DNA from 4 places in the Pantoea sp. UBA4549 genome. Region 4 is predicted to be linked to each of the others. Evidence: predicted binding sites of a transcription regulator. Region 4 holds the regulator's gene; each other region holds the start of a gene.
What was found. The regulator CRP, encoded in region 4, controls carbon source genes, mostly activating them, when cyclic AMP is high. The targets are predictions, from matches to a motif close to ATGTGANNNNNNTCACAT.
Positions count from the first base shown of each region.

Region 1: a site for CRP is predicted at 2,658-2,675, ahead of B3041_RS08615 (sugar transporter). Genes of this name have one in related genera too.
Region 2: a site for CRP is predicted at 2,511-2,528, ahead of epd (erythrose-4-phosphate dehydrogenase). Genes of this name have one in related genera too.
Region 3: a site for CRP is predicted at 3,306-3,323, ahead of B3041_RS14445 (YfcZ/YiiS family protein). Genes of this name have one in related genera too.

Region 1 covers NZ_DGLH01000009.1:398,078-402,876, forward strand. Annotated here, with positions in the region: gene B3041_RS08600 (MFS transporter) at 1-819, shown strand, start outside; gene B3041_RS08605 (YoaK family small membrane protein) at 870-968, opposite strand; gene B3041_RS08610 (hypothetical protein) at 981-1,304, opposite strand; gene B3041_RS08615 (sugar transporter) at 1,423-2,607, opposite strand; gene B3041_RS08620 (hypothetical protein) at 2,852-3,103, opposite strand; gene B3041_RS08625 (MFS transporter) at 3,251-4,492, opposite strand; gene B3041_RS08630 (LysR family transcriptional regulator) at 4,585-4,799, shown strand, end outside.
Region 2 covers NZ_DGLH01000003.1:55,624-60,422, forward strand. Annotated here, with positions in the region: gene B3041_RS00800 (M48 family metallopeptidase) at 1-99, opposite strand, end outside; gene tkt (transketolase) at 372-2,363, shown strand; gene epd (erythrose-4-phosphate dehydrogenase) at 2,717-3,736, shown strand; gene pgk (phosphoglycerate kinase) at 3,788-4,799, shown strand, end outside.
Region 3 covers NZ_DGLH01000015.1:77,356-82,154, reverse strand. Annotated here, with positions in the region: gene fadJ (fatty acid oxidation complex subunit alpha FadJ) at 1-1,443, opposite strand, end outside; gene fadI (acetyl-CoA C-acyltransferase FadI) at 1,443-2,753, opposite strand; gene B3041_RS14445 (YfcZ/YiiS family protein) at 2,915-3,211, opposite strand; gene fadL (long-chain fatty acid transporter FadL) at 3,572-4,799, shown strand, end outside.
Region 4 covers NZ_DGLH01000012.1:124,165-128,963, reverse strand. Annotated here, with positions in the region: gene B3041_RS12425 (hydrolase) at 1-1,019, shown strand, start outside; gene B3041_RS12420 (YheU family protein) at 1,016-1,234, shown strand; gene B3041_RS12415 (phosphoribulokinase) at 1,296-2,165, shown strand; gene B3041_RS12410 (OsmC family protein) at 2,262-2,666, opposite strand; gene crp (cAMP-activated global transcriptional regulator CRP) at 2,957-3,589, shown strand; gene B3041_RS12400 (YccS/YhfK family putative transporter) at 3,649-4,799, shown strand, end outside.

The DNA.
Region 1 (4,799 bases), on a different contig from region 4:
CGTAAAGCCTTTATCGCCAGCTGGCAGTTCGCAACCCAGGGAGCCAGTACGCTGATGGCCTCGGCGTTTGGTCTGGGTCTGACGCAGCTGCTGACCGAAAGTGAAATGCAGGCGTGGGGCTGGCGTATTCCGTTTGCCTTTGGGCTGCTGATTGGCCCGCTGGGCCTTTATATCCGACGCCATGTGCATGAACCCGCAAGCTTTGCGGACCGCCCGCCGGAGCCCGCGCCGCTGAAACGCCTGTTCGGGCGTCAGAAGCAGCTGATGCTGCTGGCCATTGGCCTGATGGTGATCTCAACTGCGGTCAACTACATGCTGAACTATGTGCCGACCTGGGCGACGAAAAATCTGCATCTGTCAGGCACCGTGGCCTTCACCGCTACGCTGCTGGGCGGGGTGATCCTGACGCTGATGACACCGCTGATGGGGCTATGGGCCGAGCGCATTGGCCGGGCGCCGCTGATGTGGGGATCGCTGATACTGTTAATGGTCACTATCTGGCCGGCGTTCCGGCTGTTAGCGAACCATACCACGCCGGTCACGCTGATTCTGCTGGTCTGCTGGATGGCGCTGCTGAAGTCGGTCTACTTCTCTGTGGTGCCCTCGGTGATGGCCGATCTCTTTCCTGCGGGCACGCGCGCCAGCGGTATGGCGATCAGCTATAACATTGCCGTTACGGTTTTTGGCGGCTTCGCGCCCCTGATCTGTACTTTGCTGATCAGCTGGACGGGAACCAGCCTGGCACCGGGCTATTATCTGATGGCGATGTCGCTGCTGAGCGGGGCAGCCTTACTCTTCAGCCAGAAGCATATACGTTAACGCCGTTGCCACATTTTTGCCTGGCTTTGCCCGCGGCGCCGCAGTGTCGTTTACGATCCCGGCATGGCTGCGCCGCTGGCGATAAACCAGGCCAGAAACGTTACGCCGGCAACAATAATAGCAATGGGAAACAGTAAACCAATCTTCATAGCCAATCCTTATTAAGCGAGCCTGAGCAGCGCGCGATGCGTTTTCATTATGCTGAACAGTTCAAACTGCGTGGCACCCGCGATCTGCCGCAGGCGATCGCCTTTATAGTAATCGATGTGCTGAATGTGCCCGAGCTGACGCCAGACCACAATCGCAGATGCCAGCAGCGCACAGTTCTCTTCGTTCTGAAGGCAATCAACCGTTGCATAGCGGGTGTCATCCAGCGTATTGATAAAAACGTTCAGCGCAACGGCTGGCACAATCGCCTGGATATCATCCAGCATGACCTGGCTGACGGCGCGCGACAGAACCAGCGTTAATCGTTTACTGTTCATAACAGTCCCTGCGAAGAGCGTCAGCCCGATTATAAAGGGCAAAACGGACAGGATGCGAGGCGTGATGTATAAAAGCGGGATCCGGCAGCGTGCGTCCCTGCTGCTGCCGGTCAGTCAGCTAGCCATTTGAGCGTAACTGCGGATAGCGGCGGAAAATCGCCACGCACCAGAACAGCGAGAAGAGCCCTATCAGCGCTCCGACGTTGCCCACATCCGAAAGCTGCAGATGCTGGCTGACCTGGTTGCCGAGCAGCGCACCGGCTCCGATACCGATATTATAAATTCCGGAGAAGAGCGACATCGCGACATCAGTGGCGTCCGGGGCCAGTGACAGCACGCGAACCTGCATCGCCAGACCGATCATCATCATCGCCATGCCCCAGATAATACAGAGGGTAATAATGGCGGTCGGGCGCACCGCAGCAAAGATCAGCAGCCCCATACACAGCGTGATCAGCGCAATGGCAGCGATTAACAGCGCGGAGGGGAAGCGGTTACCCAGCGTACTGAACAGAATACTGCCGAGAATACCCGCAGAGCCGAACAGCAGCAGCAGCAGGGTGGTAAAATTGGCATCTGCGTTCGCCACGACCTGCATAAAGGGCTCAATATAGCTGTAAGCGGTGTAATGTGCCGTGACCACCAGCGTTACCAGCAGATACATCGTGACCAGCGCCGGACGGCGGAACAGCATTGGCACGCTGCTGAGTGAGCCGGTATGTTCGCTTGGCAGACGCGGTAACACGCGCACCAGCAGGATCATCAGTACCAGCGCCGAGAGGCCAATCATGCCAAATGTTATGCGCCAGCCGAGGTACTGTCCGATCACGCGCCCGATGGGAACCCCCAGCACCATTGCCAGTGCGGTTCCGGTCGCAAGCATACTCAGCGCCTGCGTTTTCTTACCTGCCGGGGCCACCCGGATGGCAAGCGAGGCGGTGATCGACCAGAACACAGCGTGCGACAGCGCAATGCCGATACGGGAAACCACCAGAGAGCGGAAGTCCCATGCAAATGCAGAAAGCACATGGCTGCCGGTAAAGAGAATAAACAGAACCGCCAGCAGCAGACGCCGCTCAACGTTACGCGTCAGCAGCATCAGCGGCAGCGACAGCAGCGCCACTACCCAGGCATAAATGGTGAGCATGATACCCACATCGGCCGTTTTCATCGAAAAGCTTGCTGCAATATCGGAAAGCAGGCCCACCGGGACAAATTCAGTGGTGTTAAAGACAAACGCCGCAATGGCCAGCAGGACAACGCGTAGCCAGGCTGTTTTACGGGAAACGGTAGAAGTTTGCATGAAGTTCAAATTAGTCAGACAGCAGGTTAACGGGAGCAGAGACGCCTCGAAGGTGATCTGCGTCACAAATTAACTCTATTGTGGCTGATGAACCGGCAGATGGAAACCTGCTAAGGCTTTTTTATTCCTCTGTTTATAACCGGCATCAGCCGCAGGCGGGAAAGTGAGCGTGGCGCAGGGCTGCCAGAGCGACGGCATAACGCTCTTTTCATGGCAGCATCACTTCAGACCAGAATTATCAGAGTCACACCATATGTTTCAGGGCCACGCTATTGCAGTGATTCAGGTTTTTTTTTACGCCCACCGGACAGCACTGCTCGCAGCCCATGGCGCCCGGGTAAAATTTACGCGCCTGCTGAATGGCGGCGTTCGGGGCATAAAAGGTGCCAAGAAAGCGCCGGGCAGGGTCGGCTGGCAGGAACGGGCAGCCTTTTGCGTGCACCACATGATTGTCGTTATAACCGGCATGTTTATCGACATAATAAAAAAGCGCCATTAACCACCTCATTGCTGTAAAAAAAAACGTCTTACTATTATTGGAATAGAAAAGATTATAACGATGAATTGCAGTTTTGTTTCAGGTGGACCTGGAGAAAGGCGGTAAAAACGGAGCCGGGACGCTTCGCCCGGCTATAAAAGCGGATCAGAGACGGCGACGCAACAGCAGATAGCCGGTGAGCAGCGCCAGAAGTAATAGCAGCGTAATAAACAGCGTGACGCCCGGCCAGCCGTAACGATGCCAGAACAGGCCGCCGGCCGTACCGGCCAGACTGGATCCCGCATAGTAGCTGAACAGATAAAGCGAAGAGGCCTGGCCTCTGGCGCGCCGGGCGCGCGTGCCCACCCAGCCGCTGGCCACGGCGTGTGCGGCAAAAAAACCGGCGGTAAAGAGCATCATACCAGGAATGATTATCCATAAGGCGGATGCCAGCGTCAGCAGCAGCCCGGCCAGCATAATGGCGATAGCGCTCAGCATGACCGGCCCGCGCCCAAAGCGGCTGGTCATGGCCCCTGCTTTGGGGGAACTCCAGGAGCCGGTGAGATAAACCAGCGACAGTAATCCCACTACCGCCTGGCTGAGAGCCCACGGTGCTCCCAGCAGCCGGTAGCCAATATAGTTAAACAGGGTGACAAACGCGCCCATCAGCAGAAACGCTTCTGCAAACAGCAGCGGCAGCCCGCCGTCGCGCCAGTGCAGGCGGAAGTTGATCATCAGATGACGCGGACGGAGCGAGGCGGGGCGAAAGTGACGTGAAGCGGGCAGGATTTTCCAGAACATCAGTGCCGCCGCCAGCGAGCAGCAACCCACGACACCAATGGCGATACGCCATGAATAAAAATCGGTGATGACCCCGGTGAGCAGGCGCCCGCTCATGCCGCCAATAGAGTTACCGCTGATATAGAGCCCCATAGAAAAAGCCACCACCCGGGGGTGCATCTCTTCACTGAGGTAAGTCATACCGACGGCGGCCACGCCGCTGAGCGACAGGCCGATCAGCGCACGCATCAGCAGAATGGCGTGCCAGCTGTGCATCATGGCCGATAACAGCGTACATAATGCCCCCAGCATCAGCGCCGTCACCATTACCGGCTTACGGCCGATAGCGTCTGAGAGCGGACCGGTAAACAGCAGACCCAGCGCCATTAAACCGGTAGAGAGCGACAGCGAAATACTGCTTTGTGCCGGCGTGATGCCGAATTGCTGAGACAGAACCGGCAGAATAGGCTGAACACAATAGAGCAGCGCAAAGGTGGCCAGGCCGGCAGAAAACAGCGCCAGCGTCACCGGCAGGAACTGCGGTGATTCACGCCCGATGCGGGAGGTGGCGGCGCCGGCAGTGAAATCGGGATTGTCACGCACGAACAGCGAGGTAAGGCGGCTCACAGGGTGTCCTTGTTCAGAGAGAATACCTTACTGTAAGAAGCGGTGAATGAGATGTACAATATATTAATCATCTCAACTGATATGTTAAAAATATGAATATTGAGCTGCGTCACCTGCGTTATTTTATCGCTGTTGCTGAAGAGCTGCATTTTGGCCGCGCGGCACGACGGCTCAATATTTCTCAGCCACCGCTCAGCCAGCAGATCCAGCAGCTGGAGCAGAGCATTCAGGCCCGTCTGCTGGTGCGCACCAATCGCAGCGTACAGCTGACGCCCGCCGGTGCCGCTTTCCTGCAGGATGCGCGCGC
Region 2 (4,799 bases), on a different contig from region 4:
CTGCGCGCCCGACTGCAGCAGCGCGTTGTTATCAAATCCCTGACAGCCGCTCAGTAGCGCTGCCACTCCCATTGCCGTAACCGTAGCCCGGATTTTCATATCATCATCCTTTAAGTCACTCGTCGTAAAAACACACACCTGAAAGCAGGCCAGATGTATAAACCCGATGTTTATAGCGCGCCCGTTTCGCGGTTGCTAGCAGACGCGGCTTAAAATGCAATCGCAGCCATGATAATTAGCACGCGGATGCATGTACTTTTGTGCCGATTTTCATGTACATTGATGGGCGACTTCTTTCACGCTTCGCCTTATAACTGATTAATTACAATACGTTAAGCGCGGCGGAGCCTTAATCCGATCTGGAGTAGAACATGCCCTCTCGTAAAGAGCTTGCCAACGCCATTCGTGCGTTAAGTATGGACGCAGTACAGAAAGCTAAATCGGGACATCCGGGTGCCCCGATGGGCATGGCGGATATCGCTGAAGTGCTGTGGCGCGACTTCCTGAATCACAACCCGGTTAACCCGCAGTGGGCAGATCGCGACCGCTTCGTGCTCTCGAACGGGCATGGCTCTATGCTGATCTACAGCCTGCTGCACCTTGCCGGCTACGATCTGCCAATGAGCGAGCTGCAGAACTTCCGCCAGCTGCACTCTAAAACCCCAGGTCACCCGGAATATGGCTACACGCCAGGCGTGGAAACCACCACCGGCCCGCTGGGCCAGGGCATCGCCAACGCCGTGGGCTTTGCGATCGCCGAGCGTACGCTGGCCGCACAGTTCAACCGCCCGGGTCATGATATCGTAGACCACCATACCTATGTTTTCATGGGCGACGGCTGCATGATGGAAGGGATTTCGCACGAAGTCTGCTCTATCGCCGGCACGCTGAAGCTGGGCAAGCTGGTCGCGTTCTATGACGACAACGGTATCTCAATTGATGGTCACGTGGATGGCTGGTTCTCCGACGACACCGCAGCACGTTTTGAAGCCTACGGCTGGCATGTTGTGCGCGGCGTGGATGGTCACGACGCAGAAGCGATCAAACAGGCTGTGGAAGAGGCGAAGCGCGTCTCTGACAAGCCGTCACTGCTGATGTGCAAAACCGTTATCGGCTTCGGCTCACCCAACAAAGCGGGCACGCACGATTCACACGGCGCGCCGCTGGGCGACGATGAAATTGCGCTGACGCGTAAGCAGCTGGGCTGGAGCCATGCGCCGTTTGAGATCCCGGCCGATATCTATGCGCAGTGGGATGCCAGAGAGGCAGGCCAGGCGAAAGAGTCCGCGTGGAATGAGAAGTTTGCAGCCTATGCGGCAGCTTTCCCGGCGCTGGCGGAAGAGTTTACACGTCGCGTTAACAATGAGCTGCCTGCTAACTGGCAGGCAGAGTCGCAGCAGTTTATTGAGCAGCTGCAGGCGAATCCGGCTAAAATCGCCAGCCGTAAAGCGTCACAGAATGCGATTGAAGCCTTTGGCAAGCTGCTGCCGGAGTTCCTCGGCGGTTCCGCCGATCTGGCACCCAGCAACCTGACGATGTGGTCCGGTTCTAAACCGATCAACGAAGACACAGCGGGTAACTACATCCATTATGGCGTGCGTGAGTTCGGTATGACCGCCATTGCCAATGGCATTGCGCTGCACGGCGGTTTCCTGCCTTATACCGCGACCTTCCTGATGTTTGTTGAATATGCCCGCAACGCGGCGCGTATGGCGGCACTGATGAAGATCCGCCAGATCATGGTTTACACCCACGACTCCATCGGTCTGGGTGAAGATGGCCCGACGCACCAGCCGGTTGAGCAGATGGCCAGCCTGCGTACGACGCCAAACATGAGCCTGTGGCGTCCCTGTGACCAGGTTGAGTCTGCTGTCGCGTGGAAATATGCCATTGAGCGCGTCGATGGCCCGTCAGCACTGATCTTCTCCCGCCAGAACCTGGCGCAGCAGGATCGTACCGCTGAGCAGCTGGCAAACGTGGTCCGCGGTGGCTATGTGCTGAAAGATTGCAACGGCACGCCGGAACTGATCCTGATCGCTACCGGCTCTGAAGTTGAGCTGGCGGTGGCTGCCGCTGACAAACTCAGCAGCGAAGGCCGCAATGTGCGCGTGGTCTCCATGCCATCAACGGATGCGTTTGATAAGCAGGATGCCGCCTACCGTGAAGCGGTGCTGCCGAAAGCGGTTGGCGCGCGCGTTGCCATTGAAGCGGGTATTGCCGATTACTGGTTCAAATACACCGGCCTGCACGGCGCGGTGGTCGGTATGACCTCATTTGGTGAATCTGCGCCGGCAGAGCTGTTGTTTAAAGAGTTCGGCTTCACCGTTGAGAATGTGGTAAACACCGCAAAATCTATTCTGTAATCCGTGGTCGCCTTAACGGGCGACTTAACAAACCGGATATCGTGAGCTACAGGGTGCGCATTGATGCGCACCCTGTTTTATTTCATATTCTTTCGCCGCCTGAAACGTTTCAATTATTCCTGCAGTAATTGTTTAATCGCCTCATTTTTGTGACGCAGATCCAATAATCATCACCATCCTTGATCGCAATCATTCCGGTTATTCCCCGCATGCTTTATTTTGGCTGAACCGTTTCAGTTGCTGCCGAATCCCTGCGCATCGCGTCAGGCGCTGCGGAAGAATTCCCTGTACAAAATGGCATGAAACGCTCAAGGTATCTGGCACATTTTAGAGGTGCAGTTGCAGGAAAAGCGATGACCATTCGTATTGCTATCAATGGCTTTGGTCGTATCGGACGCAATGTGTTGCGTGCGCTATATGAAACGGGACGCCGGGCGGAAATCACGGTCGTTGCGATTAATGAGCTGGCAGACGCCGCCGGCATGGCGCATCTGCTGAAGTACGATACCAGCCACGGTCGCTTCGCCTTCGACGTGCGTCAGGAGCGCGATCTGCTGTGGGTAGGGGAAGACACTATTCGCATCCTGCACCAGGCAGAGATCGGCACGCTGCCGTGGCAGCAGCTGGACGTTGATGTCGTGCTGGATTGCACCGGCGTTTACGGCAGCCGCGCCGACGGTGAGGCGCATCTGCGGGCGGGCGCCAGAAAAGTTCTGTTTTCGCATCCGGGCGGCAACGATCTGGACGCAACCGTTGTGTTCGGCGTAAACGAACAGGCTCTTAAACAAACTGACCGCATTGTGTCTAATGCATCCTGTACCACCAACTGCATTATTCCGGTGATCAAGCTGCTGGATGATGCCTTTGGGATCGAGTCCGGTACAGTGACCACGATCCACTCAGCGATGCACGATCAGCAGGTGATCGACGCCTATCACAGCGATCTGCGCCGCACCCGTGCAGCGAGTCAGTCGATCATTCCGGTCGATACGCGGCTGGCTGCCGGCATCACCCGCATTTTTCCGAAATTCAACGATCGCTTCGAAGCGATAGCGGTGCGTGTACCCACTATCAACGTGACGGCGATTGATCTGAGCGTCTCGGTGCGGGCGGCGGTAAAGGCGTGTGAGGTCAATGCGCTGCTGCAAAACGCATCAGCAGGGGCATTTCGTGGTATAGTTGACTATACGGAATTACCGTTAGTCTCAGTAGATTTTAACCACGATCCGCACAGTGCCATCGTTGATGGTACGCAGACGCGGGTCAGCGGTCATCACCTGATCAAGACGCTGGTCTGGTGTGACAACGAATGGGGCTTTGCTAATCGGATGATCGATACTACGTTAGCAATGGCCGCAAGCGGTTTCAGGTAAGACGCGGATGGCGTCTGGCAAAACTTACGAGAATCAACGAGAGGATTCACCATGTCTGTAATTAAGATGACCGATCTGGACCTTGCTGGTAAGCGTGTTCTGATCCGTGCCGATCTCAATGTGCCAGTGAAAGAAGGAAAAGTGACATCTGACGCACGTATCCGTGCTTCCCTGCCTACCATTGAAGCGGCACTGAAACAGGGCGCAAAAGTGATGGTTACCTCTCACCTCGGTCGCCCGACTGAAGGTGAATACAATGAAGAGTTCTCGCTGCTGCCGGTTGTTAACTATCTGAAAGAGAAACTGAACGGTACCCAGGTTACGCTGGCAAAAGAGTATCTTGACGGCGTTGAAGTGGGAGCGGGCGAGCTGGTAGTACTGGAAAACGTACGCTTTAACAAAGGCGAAAAGAAAGATGACGAGACGCTGGCGAAGAAATATGCCGCGCTGTGCGACGTCTTTGTAATGGATGCGTTTGGTACCGCCCACCGTGCACAGGCTTCAACCCATGGCGTAGGCAAATTTGCGCCAGTCGCCTGCGCCGGCCCGCTGCTTTCTGCTGAGCTGGAAGCGCTGGGTAAAGTAATGAGCAATCCGGAGCGTCCGCTGGTTGCCGTCGTCGGTGGTTCAAAAGTATCGACCAAATTTGATGTCCTGCAGTCGCTGGTCAAAATTGCGGATACCGTGATTGTTGGCGGCGGCATCGCAAACACCTTCGTGGCTATCGACAACAACGTCGGTAAATCACTCTACGAGCCGGACTTCGTTGAAGCGGCTAAAGGCCTGCGTGACCAGTACGGTATTCCGGTGCCGACCGATTCCCGTGTGGGCACGGAATTCTCTGAAACTGCACCTTCTACCGTGAAAAAGGTTTCAGAAGTGCAGGATAACGAAGAGATTATGGACTTCGGTGATGAAACCGCACAGAACATGGCGAAGATTCTGAAAGAGGCCAAAACGATTCTGTGGAACGGTCCGGTAGGCGTATTTGAGTTCCCGAACTTCCGTAAAGGCACCGAAATCGTGGCTAATGCGATTGCAGACAGCGAGGCATTCTCTGTTG
Region 3 (4,799 bases), on a different contig from region 4:
TTTCCCCTGCTTTTGCGCCAGCCGCAGCGTGGTAGCCAGCGTTTCAGCTGACGTCGCGGCGTGCGGGATCACCTCCACCAGCGGCATTTTATCTGCCGGACTGAAGTAGTGCAGCCCGATGATGTTTTGCGGCCGCTGTGCCTGCGCGGCAATATCGCCAATAGCGAGCGAAGACGTATTCGAAGCAAAAATGGTGTCGGGCTGGCAGTGCTGTTCAATTTCCGCCACCATCTGCTGCTTCAGCGCGAGATCTTCAAATACCGCTTCAATAATCACATCGCGCTGGCTGAAGCCCTGATAGTCGGTGCCGCCGCTGATGCGCGCCATTTGCTGCTGCCGCTCTGCCGGTTTCAGCTGACGCCGTCTGACTTTCTTCGTGAGCAGATCCCAGCTGTAGCGCAGTGCGTGATTGACCCCGCTGAGCTGGATATCTTTGATGCGCACCGGCAGTCCCGCCTTCAGCGCCGTCACGCTGGCGATCCCGCCGCCCATTAGCCCCCCGCCCAGCACACCCACCTGCTGCAGCGTGCGCGCCTCCCCCTCTGTCGCAGCTGCTTTTTTCAGCGCGGTGGACGCGAAAAACAGGCTGCGCAGCGCCGCAGACTCTGGCGTCAGCGCCAGTTCGCCAAACGCCTGCGCCTCGGCCTCATGTCCTGCCTGACTGCCCTGCTCCAGCCCGGTGCGCACCACCTGCAAAATACGCGCAGTCGCCGGGTAGTTGCCGTGCGTTTTTTTATCCGTCTGGCGCTTTGCCAGCGCAAACAGCAGCGGCCGGCCTACGATGCTCTGTGTAAAACGTGCCCGCTGTGGCAGAGGACGCGCTGCGCCTTTTCCTTTATGTACGCGCGCCACTGCTGTTGCCAGCAAAATAGCGTGCGGCACGGCATCATCCACCAGGCCCAGCTTAAGCGCCTGCCGGGCACGCAGTGCTTTACCGCTCAGCATCAGCGACAGCGCCTGCTCCGCCCCGATCAGCTGAGGCAGCCGCTGCGTACCGCCGGAACCGGGCAGCAGGCCCAGCTGCACTTCTGGCAACCCGAGGCGGGTTTTCTCATCCAGCGAACAGATGCGGGCGTCGCACGCCAGCGCCAGCTCCAGCCCTCCGCCCAGACAGGCACCGTGAATTGCCGCCACCACCGGAAACGGCAGCGCGGCGATTTCCGCCATCACGTCCTGGCCCTGCTTTGCCAGCGCCTGAGCTTCAGCGGGTGAATCACAGCGGTCAATCATGCTGATATCGGCACCCGCAATAAAATTGTCCGCTTTACCGGAAATCAGTATCAGACCTGCCAGCTGCGGATGCTGACGGGCTGCGGCTATGACCGCACGGATCTCCGCAGCAAACTCAGCGCGCAGGGTATTCATTTTTTCACCCGGCACATCAATGGTGATCACACCAACATGATCCGGACGCAGGGTTAATTCAAACGCGGTATTCTGCATTATTCAGCCTCCAGAACCATTGCGGCACCTAAGCCTCCCGCTGCACAGGCGGTGACCAGCCCCAGCCCGCCGCCGCGACGCCGCAGCTCATGCAGCGTCTGGGTGATCATGCGCGCACCGGTGGCGGCAAACGGATGCCCGTAGGCGATGGAGCCGCCCAGCACATTAAAACGGGCGTCATCAACCTCGCCCAGTGCCTGTGGCCGGTTGAGTACCTCACGCGCAAAGCGGTCATCGCTGAACAGTTTCAGGTTGGCTAACGTCTGCGCGGCAAAGGCTTCATGCATATCAATCAGCGTTAAGTCATTCAGCGTAACGCCCGCGCGATCCAGCGCCAGCGGCGAGGCGTAAGCTGGCCCCAGCAGCATATCGGTATGCACACCAATAGCGGTAAATGCGTAGCTGCGCAGGTAGCCCAGCGGCGCAATCCCCAGTTCGCGGGCGCGCCCTTCACGCATCAGGATAAGCGCTGCCGCGCCGTCGGTCAGCGGCGTGCTGTTTGCCGCGGTGACCGAGCCATGACGCCGGTCAAAAGCGGGCCGCAGTCTGGCGTAATCTGCCGCGCTGGCGTTAAAACGGATGGTGTTATCCTGCTCAACCGGTGCTTTCCACGGCGGCACAAAGGCGGGCATCACTTCCTGCTGCAGTACGCCGCTTTGCCAGGCCTGCGCGGCACGCTGGTGTGAGCGCAGCGCCAGCGCGTCCTGCTGCTCACGCGTGATGCCGTACGTTTTAGCCATCTGTTCAGCCGTATCCCCCATGCGCAGACCGGTTGAATACTCTGCTACAGCAGGTGGCACCGGCAGCAGATCGCGCGGGCGCAGACGCCGCAGGATCTGCAACTTTTTAGGTAAGGTTCGCGCCCGGTTAAGATCCACCAGCGCGCGCGCCAGCGTTTTACTGACGCCAATCGGTAATACGGAGGAGGAGTCGGCGCCGCCGGCAATACCCGCATCAATGGTGCCCGCCATCAGGCTTTCAGCAAGGTTAGCAACGGCCTGAAAGCTGGTCGCACAGGCGCGACTGACGCTGTAGGCGTCCGTGTGTACGCTCAGCCCGCTGCTCAGCACAATTTCGCGCGCAATATTTGGCGCTTCAGGCATTTGTACCACCTGGCCAAACACCAGCTGATCGATGACTTCAACCGGCAGTTCGCTGCGCACCAGCAGTTCGCTGACCACCATACGCCCCAGCTCCAGCGCCGGAATGCCGTGAAAATCGCTCGCCTGACGGGCAAAAGGCGTACGCAGCCCGTGAGTAATCGCGATACGTTCGCCCTGACGCGTCAGCAATGGCTGCGCTCTGCTCATTATTTTCCCCTGTAACCGACGATCTGACACCATTGCCAGACAGGTCTGACCTGATCGTCAGTGTTAACCATCCGGCGACTGCGCGCCAATAGCAAAGAGAAAAAAGTGCGAGGAAAAACACGAAAATGGCAATTCGCCGTCGCTGGCCGACGGCGGCAGGATCAACGCAGGGCGAGCTGAAAAATCAGCGCTTCAGCCTGACAGGCAAAGGTAAATTCAGCGTTCAGGCGTATGCCATCCGGCTCTGAGATAAAATGCGATGCTATCTGACAGGGTTCAGAAGCGGTGTGCTGTGCTTTCTCCGTCAGCGCGGCCAGCTTCGCTTCGGCAGCCTGACGATCGGGAAACAGTGCTGACCAGCGGGCGCTGCAGTCACTGTTATCAATCACGATACCTGTATCCACACAGCAGCAGGCTGCGGTCTCGCGGGCTCTGCAGTTATTAATGGTATGACTCATGAAGTTTCTCCGGATAAAAAGCGGGCGCTGTTGGGGTGATTTTCTGTCAGAAAGTGTACGCCTGCGGGCCGTTTTACTCTATGATTGCGTCGCTAAGTGACGAATATCACAATAAAATTTGATCCAAAACAAATCTGAGCCGGTATGCTGACGGCGCAGCATAAAGAAATTGTTAAGCAGATCTGATTTTATCGATCAAGTCTGTAATATTTGAAAAACATTATTGCAACTTACACACAGGTCAGACCTATACTCGTCGCACTGGTCTGATATGTCTGTTTAGTCTCAGTCCCTACAATCCGCCGTCCTTTGTTACGCGACGTGACAACGTTTAATAATAATTTTGATGAGGTTGTGGTCATGAACCATAAGAACCTGTTTGCAAAGTCAGCTGTGGCAGCTGCAGTGGCGCTCGTCTCCTCCCAGGTTTACGCCGCAGGCTTTCAACTTAACGAATTCTCAGCAATTGGATTAGGTCGCGCTTATTCAGGTGAAGGCGCGATGGGTGACACAGCAGCATCGGCCAGTCGCAACCCCGCCACCATGGCGCTGATGGAGAGCCCGATGTTCTCGATCGGCGCGGTCTATATCGATCCTGAAGTGGATATTAGTGGCCGCAGCCCGCTAACCGGCAACAGCCTGGATGCCAATAACATTGCGCCTAATCAGTGGGTGCCCAATATTCACTACGTTCAGCCACTTACCGATCGGTGGTGGGTGGGCGCGTCAGCAACGTCAAACTATGGCCTGGCCACAGAGTTTAACAACGGTTATGCCGCAGGGGGCTACGGCGGCAAAACCGACCTGATGACCGCCAACCTTAATCTCAGCACCGCGTATCGGCTGAACGAGCATCTGAGCGTGGGCGTTGGTTTTGATGCGGTTTACGCCCGTGCCAAAATCGAGCGTTATGCCGGTGAAGCCGGCCCGGCAGTGGGCTTCCCGTCAGACCTGCAGGTCGCGCACCTCAAAGGCAATGAGTGGGGCTATGGCTGGAACGCCGGCGTGCTGTATGAAGTGGATAAAAATAACCGTTTCGGCTTTACCTATCGCTCTGAGGTAAAAGTCGACTTTGACGGCAACTATAAAAATGATATTCCGGCGGCGTTTGGCGGTACCGGCGGCTCAACGGTGCCCGGCTACCTGACACTGAACCTGCCGGAAATGTGGGAAGTGTCCGGCTGGCATAAAGTTGCGCCACAGTGGGCAGTGCACTACAGCCTTGCCTACACCAGCTGGAGCCAGTTCCAGGAGCTGAAAGCGACCGGCAGCCGTGGTCAGACGCTGTTCCAGAAAGATGAAAGCTTTAAAGATGCCTATCGCATTGCGCTGGGTACGACCTACTTCTATGACGATCGCTGGACCTTCCGTACCGGTATCGCCTTCGATGACAGCCCGGTTCCGGCCGATAAACGTTCTATTTCTATTCCGGACCAGGATCGCCTGTGGCTGAGTGCCGGTGCGTCTTACGCCTTTACGCCTGAAGCGTCAGTGGATGTCGGCGTGTCTTATATGCATGGTCAGCACGTTACCGTTAATGAAGCCCCTTATACCTTTAATTCTGAAGGCAAAGCCTGGCTCTACGGTG
Region 4 (4,799 bases):
ATCAGACAAGCACTATCCCTGGTTATTTAGATTGCGTCACCGGCAATCCTTTTGTTCCGCTGCGCGGCTTCGGCAATGCGCATTTGCAGACCCTGCTGCCGCGCCTGCTGCGGCGGCGCGTCACGCTCAGACCCCACTGGCAGCGGCTGGAGCTGCCGGATGGCGACTTTGTCGATCTCGCCTGGAGCGAGGATCCGGCCCGGGCGCAACACAAACCGCGCATGGTGATGTTCCACGGGCTTGAAGGCCACTTTCGCAGCCCTTACGCACACGGTCTGATGCAGGCGTGTAAAGCGCGCGGCTGGCTTGGTGTGGTCATGCACTTCCGCGGCTGCAGCGGCGAACCTAACCGGCTGCAGCGCATTTATCACTCCGGTGAAACCGAAGACGCGACCTATTTCCTGCACTGGCTGCGGCGGGAATGGGGCAGCGTGCCGACGGCGGCGGTGGGCGTATCGCTGGGCGGTAACATGCTCGCCTGCTTACTCGGCCTGCAGGGCAACGAGGCACCGCTGGATGCAGCCGTGGCGATATCCGCGCCGCTGGCGCTGGCGCCCTGCAGTGAAAAACTGGATATCGGCTTTTCCCGCTTCTATCAGCATTATTTGCTGACGCAGCTGAAAAAGAATGCAATGCGCAAACTGCGCGCCTGGCCCGGCACGCTGCCGGTTGATGTGCTGCAGCTGCGCGCGTTTCGTCGTCTGCGCGAATTTGACGATGCGATCACCGCCCGCGCGCACGGTTTTCTCGACGCCAGCGATTACTATCAGCGCGCCAGCGCCCTGCCGCTGTTGACCGGCGTGCGCAAGCCGATGCTGATCATTCACGCCAAAGACGATCCCTTTATGACAGACGCGGTGATCCCGCAGCCGCAGCAATTGTCTGCCACAATTGAGTACCAGCTGACGCAGCAGGGTGGACACGTTGGCTTTGTCGGCGGCAGCCTGCTTAAACCCCATATGTGGCTGGAGCAGCGCGTGCCGGAGTGGCTCTCAACTTATCTGGATGGACAATTGTGATTATTCCGTGGCAGGAACTGGAAGTAACAACGCTGGAAAACCTGATTGAAAGTTTTGTCCTGCGCGAAGGCACTGACTACGGTGAGCAGGAGCGTAGCCTGGCGCAGAAAGTCGCTGACGTGCGCCGCCAGCTGCAGCAGGGCGAGGTGGTGCTGGTCTGGTCTGAGCTGCATGAAACGGTCAATATTATGCCGCGGCGCGAGTTTCGTGGCTGATGCGCTGCCGGATAATTCATGGTAACAATGCTCATCGCCCGATCTCACAGGGAGCACCCGTATGTCAGCCAGACACCCCGTTATCGCCGTTACCGGTTCCAGCGGCGCCGGTACCACGACAACCAGCCTTGCCTTCCGTAAAATTTTTCAGCAGCTGGGGCTGCATGCGGCCGAAGTAGAAGGCGACAGTTTTCATCGCTATACCCGGCCGGAAATGGATATGGCGATCCGTAAAGCGCGCGATCTGGGCCGTCACATCAGCTATTTTGGTCCGGACGCCAATGATTTTGGCCTGCTGGAGCAGACGTTCCGGCATTATGGTGAAAACGGCATCGGAGAGTCGCGTAAATATCTGCACACCTATGACGAAGCGGTGCCGTGGAATCAGGTACCGGGCACGTTTACCCCCTGGCAGCCGCTGCCGGAAAACACCGACGTGCTGTTTTATGAGGGCCTGCACGGCGGGGTGGTCACACAGCAGCATAACGTGGCAGAGCATGTTGACCTGCTGGTTGGCGTGGTGCCCATCGTTAACCTTGAGTGGATCCAGAAACTGGTGCGCGATACCAGCGAACGGGGCCACTCGCGCGAAGCGGTAATGGATTCCGTGGTACGGTCGATGGAAGATTACATCAATTACATTACGCCGCAGTTTTCCCGCACGCACCTTAACTTTCAGCGCGTACCGACCGTTGATACCTCCAATCCGTTCGCCGCCCGCGAGATCCCCTCACTGGATGAGAGTTTTGTGGTGATCCATTTTCGCGGCCTGGAAGGCATCGCTTTCCCCTATCTGCTGGCGATGATTCAGGGATCGTTTATTTCGCATATGAATACGCTGGTGGTACCGGGCGGCAAGATGGGGCTGGCGATGGAGCTGATTATGATGCCGCTGGTGCAGCGGCTCATCGAAGGCAAGCGGATTGAATAGGGTCAGTGCCTGCCAGTCGGCGTAACATCGGTCGCCATGAATGGCGACCCTGCATAGCCTGTTTCACGGGTACAGAGGGACGTGCAGCGGCGCCTGTTACAGCTCAACCACCTCGTGGCTATGGGTGATCTCCACGCCTTTGCCGAGCATGATCGCCACCGAGCAATATTTTTCTGCCGACAGGTCAACCGCTCGCGCTACCGCTTTCTCGCTCAGCGCTTTTCCACTGACGATAAAATGCAGGTTAATCTGTGTAAAAATACGTGGCGCTTCTTCACGCCGTTCTGAGGTGAGTTTGACCTCACAGTCAGCCACATCATTGCGCCCTTTTTGCAGGATCGACACCACATCAATCGCGCTGCAGCCACCGGCCGCCATCAGTACCATCTCCATCGGGCTTGGCGCTTTATCGCCTGAATTCCCGTCCATTAATAACTGATGTCCCGATGAGGATTCTCCGAGAAAGGTCAGCCCTTCCACCCATTTTACACGTGCCTGCATTATTCTTTCTCCTGAAGCGGCGTTTTGCGCCAGAGTACGCGTTCATCCGGCAAACAGCAATCGCCCGCCTGCTGAAGCGAGACAACACAAGACAGCCTGCAAAAGCTGTGCTACAAACAGAGCTGAAAATTTCTTCGTCGTGGCTGATGAAGACGGGCAGAATCAAAAGCAGAGCTTACACATCCGCCCGGATAATTTTTATTAACAGGACGCGCTGGACGATTTCATCGCCTGACAGGGAATGAATGCCCCTGTATTTTGGGCACGATTACAATAGAGGATAATAGCGAATGGTTCTCGGCAAACCGCAAACAGACCCTACACTCGAATGGTTCCTGTCCCATTGCCATATTCACAAATATCCATCCAAAAGCACGCTGATTCATCAGGGTGAAAAAGCAGAAACGCTCTACTACATCGTTAAAGGTTCCGTTGCGGTACTGATTAAAGATGAAGAAGGCAAAGAGATGATCCTCTCCTATCTCAATCAGGGAGATTTCATCGGCGAACTCGGCCTGTTTGAAGAGGGCCAGGAGCGCAGTGCCTGGGTGCGTGCGAAAACAGCCTGCGAAGTTGCTGAAATTTCATACAAAAAATTTCGTCAGCTGATTCAGGTTAACCCGGATATTTTGATGCGCCTGTCGGCGCAGATGGCACGTCGCCTGCAGGTGACATCAGAAAAAGTGGGTAACCTGGCCTTCCTGGACGTTACCGGCCGCATTGCACAGACGCTGCTTAATCTGGCTAAACAGCCGGATGCCATGACGCATCCTGACGGTATGCAAATTAAAATCACCCGTCAGGAGATTGGTCAGATCGTGGGTTGCTCACGGGAAACCGTTGGCCGCATCCTGAAAATGCTGGAAGATCAGAATCTGATCTCCGCACACGGTAAAACCATCGTCGTCTACGGCACCCGCTAAGCTGTTTCACCCCCACGGCGTGATGGCACCATCACGCCGTTTCTGTTTGCGATAAGCTGATGTGGCGCCGAATCATCTACCATCCCGAAGTCAACTACGCTCTGCGTCAGACGCTGGTGCTGTGCCTGCCTGTCGCGCTGGGATGGCTGTGTGGCGATCTGCAAAAAGGCCTGCTGTTCTCGCTGGTGCCCGCCTGCTGCAATATTGCCGGCCTTGATACGCCGCATAAACGTTTTTTCAAACGTCTGATCGTGGGCGGTACGCTTTTCGCCACCGGCAGTTTCCTGATCCAGTATCTCACTGACGCCGCGATCCCGCTGCCGCTTATTATGCTGGTGCTGCCGCTGCTTATTGGCGTGACGGGCGAAATCAGCCCGCTGCACGGACGTCTGCTGCCCGGCACGCTGATTGCCGCTATTTTTACGCTGAGTCTGGCAGGACGCATGCCGATCTGGGTGCCGCCGCTGCTCTATATTGGCGGCACGTTCTGGTATGGCCTGTTTAACTGGTTCTGGTACTGGCTGTGGAAAGAGCAGCCGATGCGTGAAACGCTGAGCCTGCTCTATCGTGAACTGGCGGATTACTGCGATGCCAAATATACCCTGCTGACGCAGCTGACCGATCCGGAGAAAGCGCTGCCACCGCTGCTGGCGCGTCAGCAGAAAGCAGTTGATCTGATCACCACCTGCTATCAGCAGATGCATATGCTCTCTGCCAGTCGCGACAACAGCCATAAGCGGCTGACGCGTGCTTTCCAGGTGGCACTCGATCTGCAGGAGCACATCGCTGTCAGCCTGCACCAGCCGGAGAAAGTGCAGAAGCTGGTCGAGCAGAGTCATGCCGAAGCCGTTATCCGCTGGAATGCAAAAACCATTTCGGCACAGCTCAGGCTGCTGGCGGATGCCATCCTCTATCATCAGTTGCCCGCCCGCTTTCAGATGGAAAAGCCGCTCAGCGCGCTGGAAAAGATAGCGCGGCAGCATCCGGATAATCCGGTTGGTCACTTCTGTCTTTATCATTTCAGCCGTATCGCCCGCGTGCTGCGCACTCAGAAACCGCTTTATACGCGCGACCTGATGGCCGATCGCCAGCGGCGTCTGCCGCTGCTGCCCGCCCTGCGCAGCTATCTGTCGTTCAGGTCCGGCGCCCTGCGCAGCGCAGCCCGCTTTGCCGTTATGCTGATGTTCGGCAGCTTTATTGCGCTGTTTTT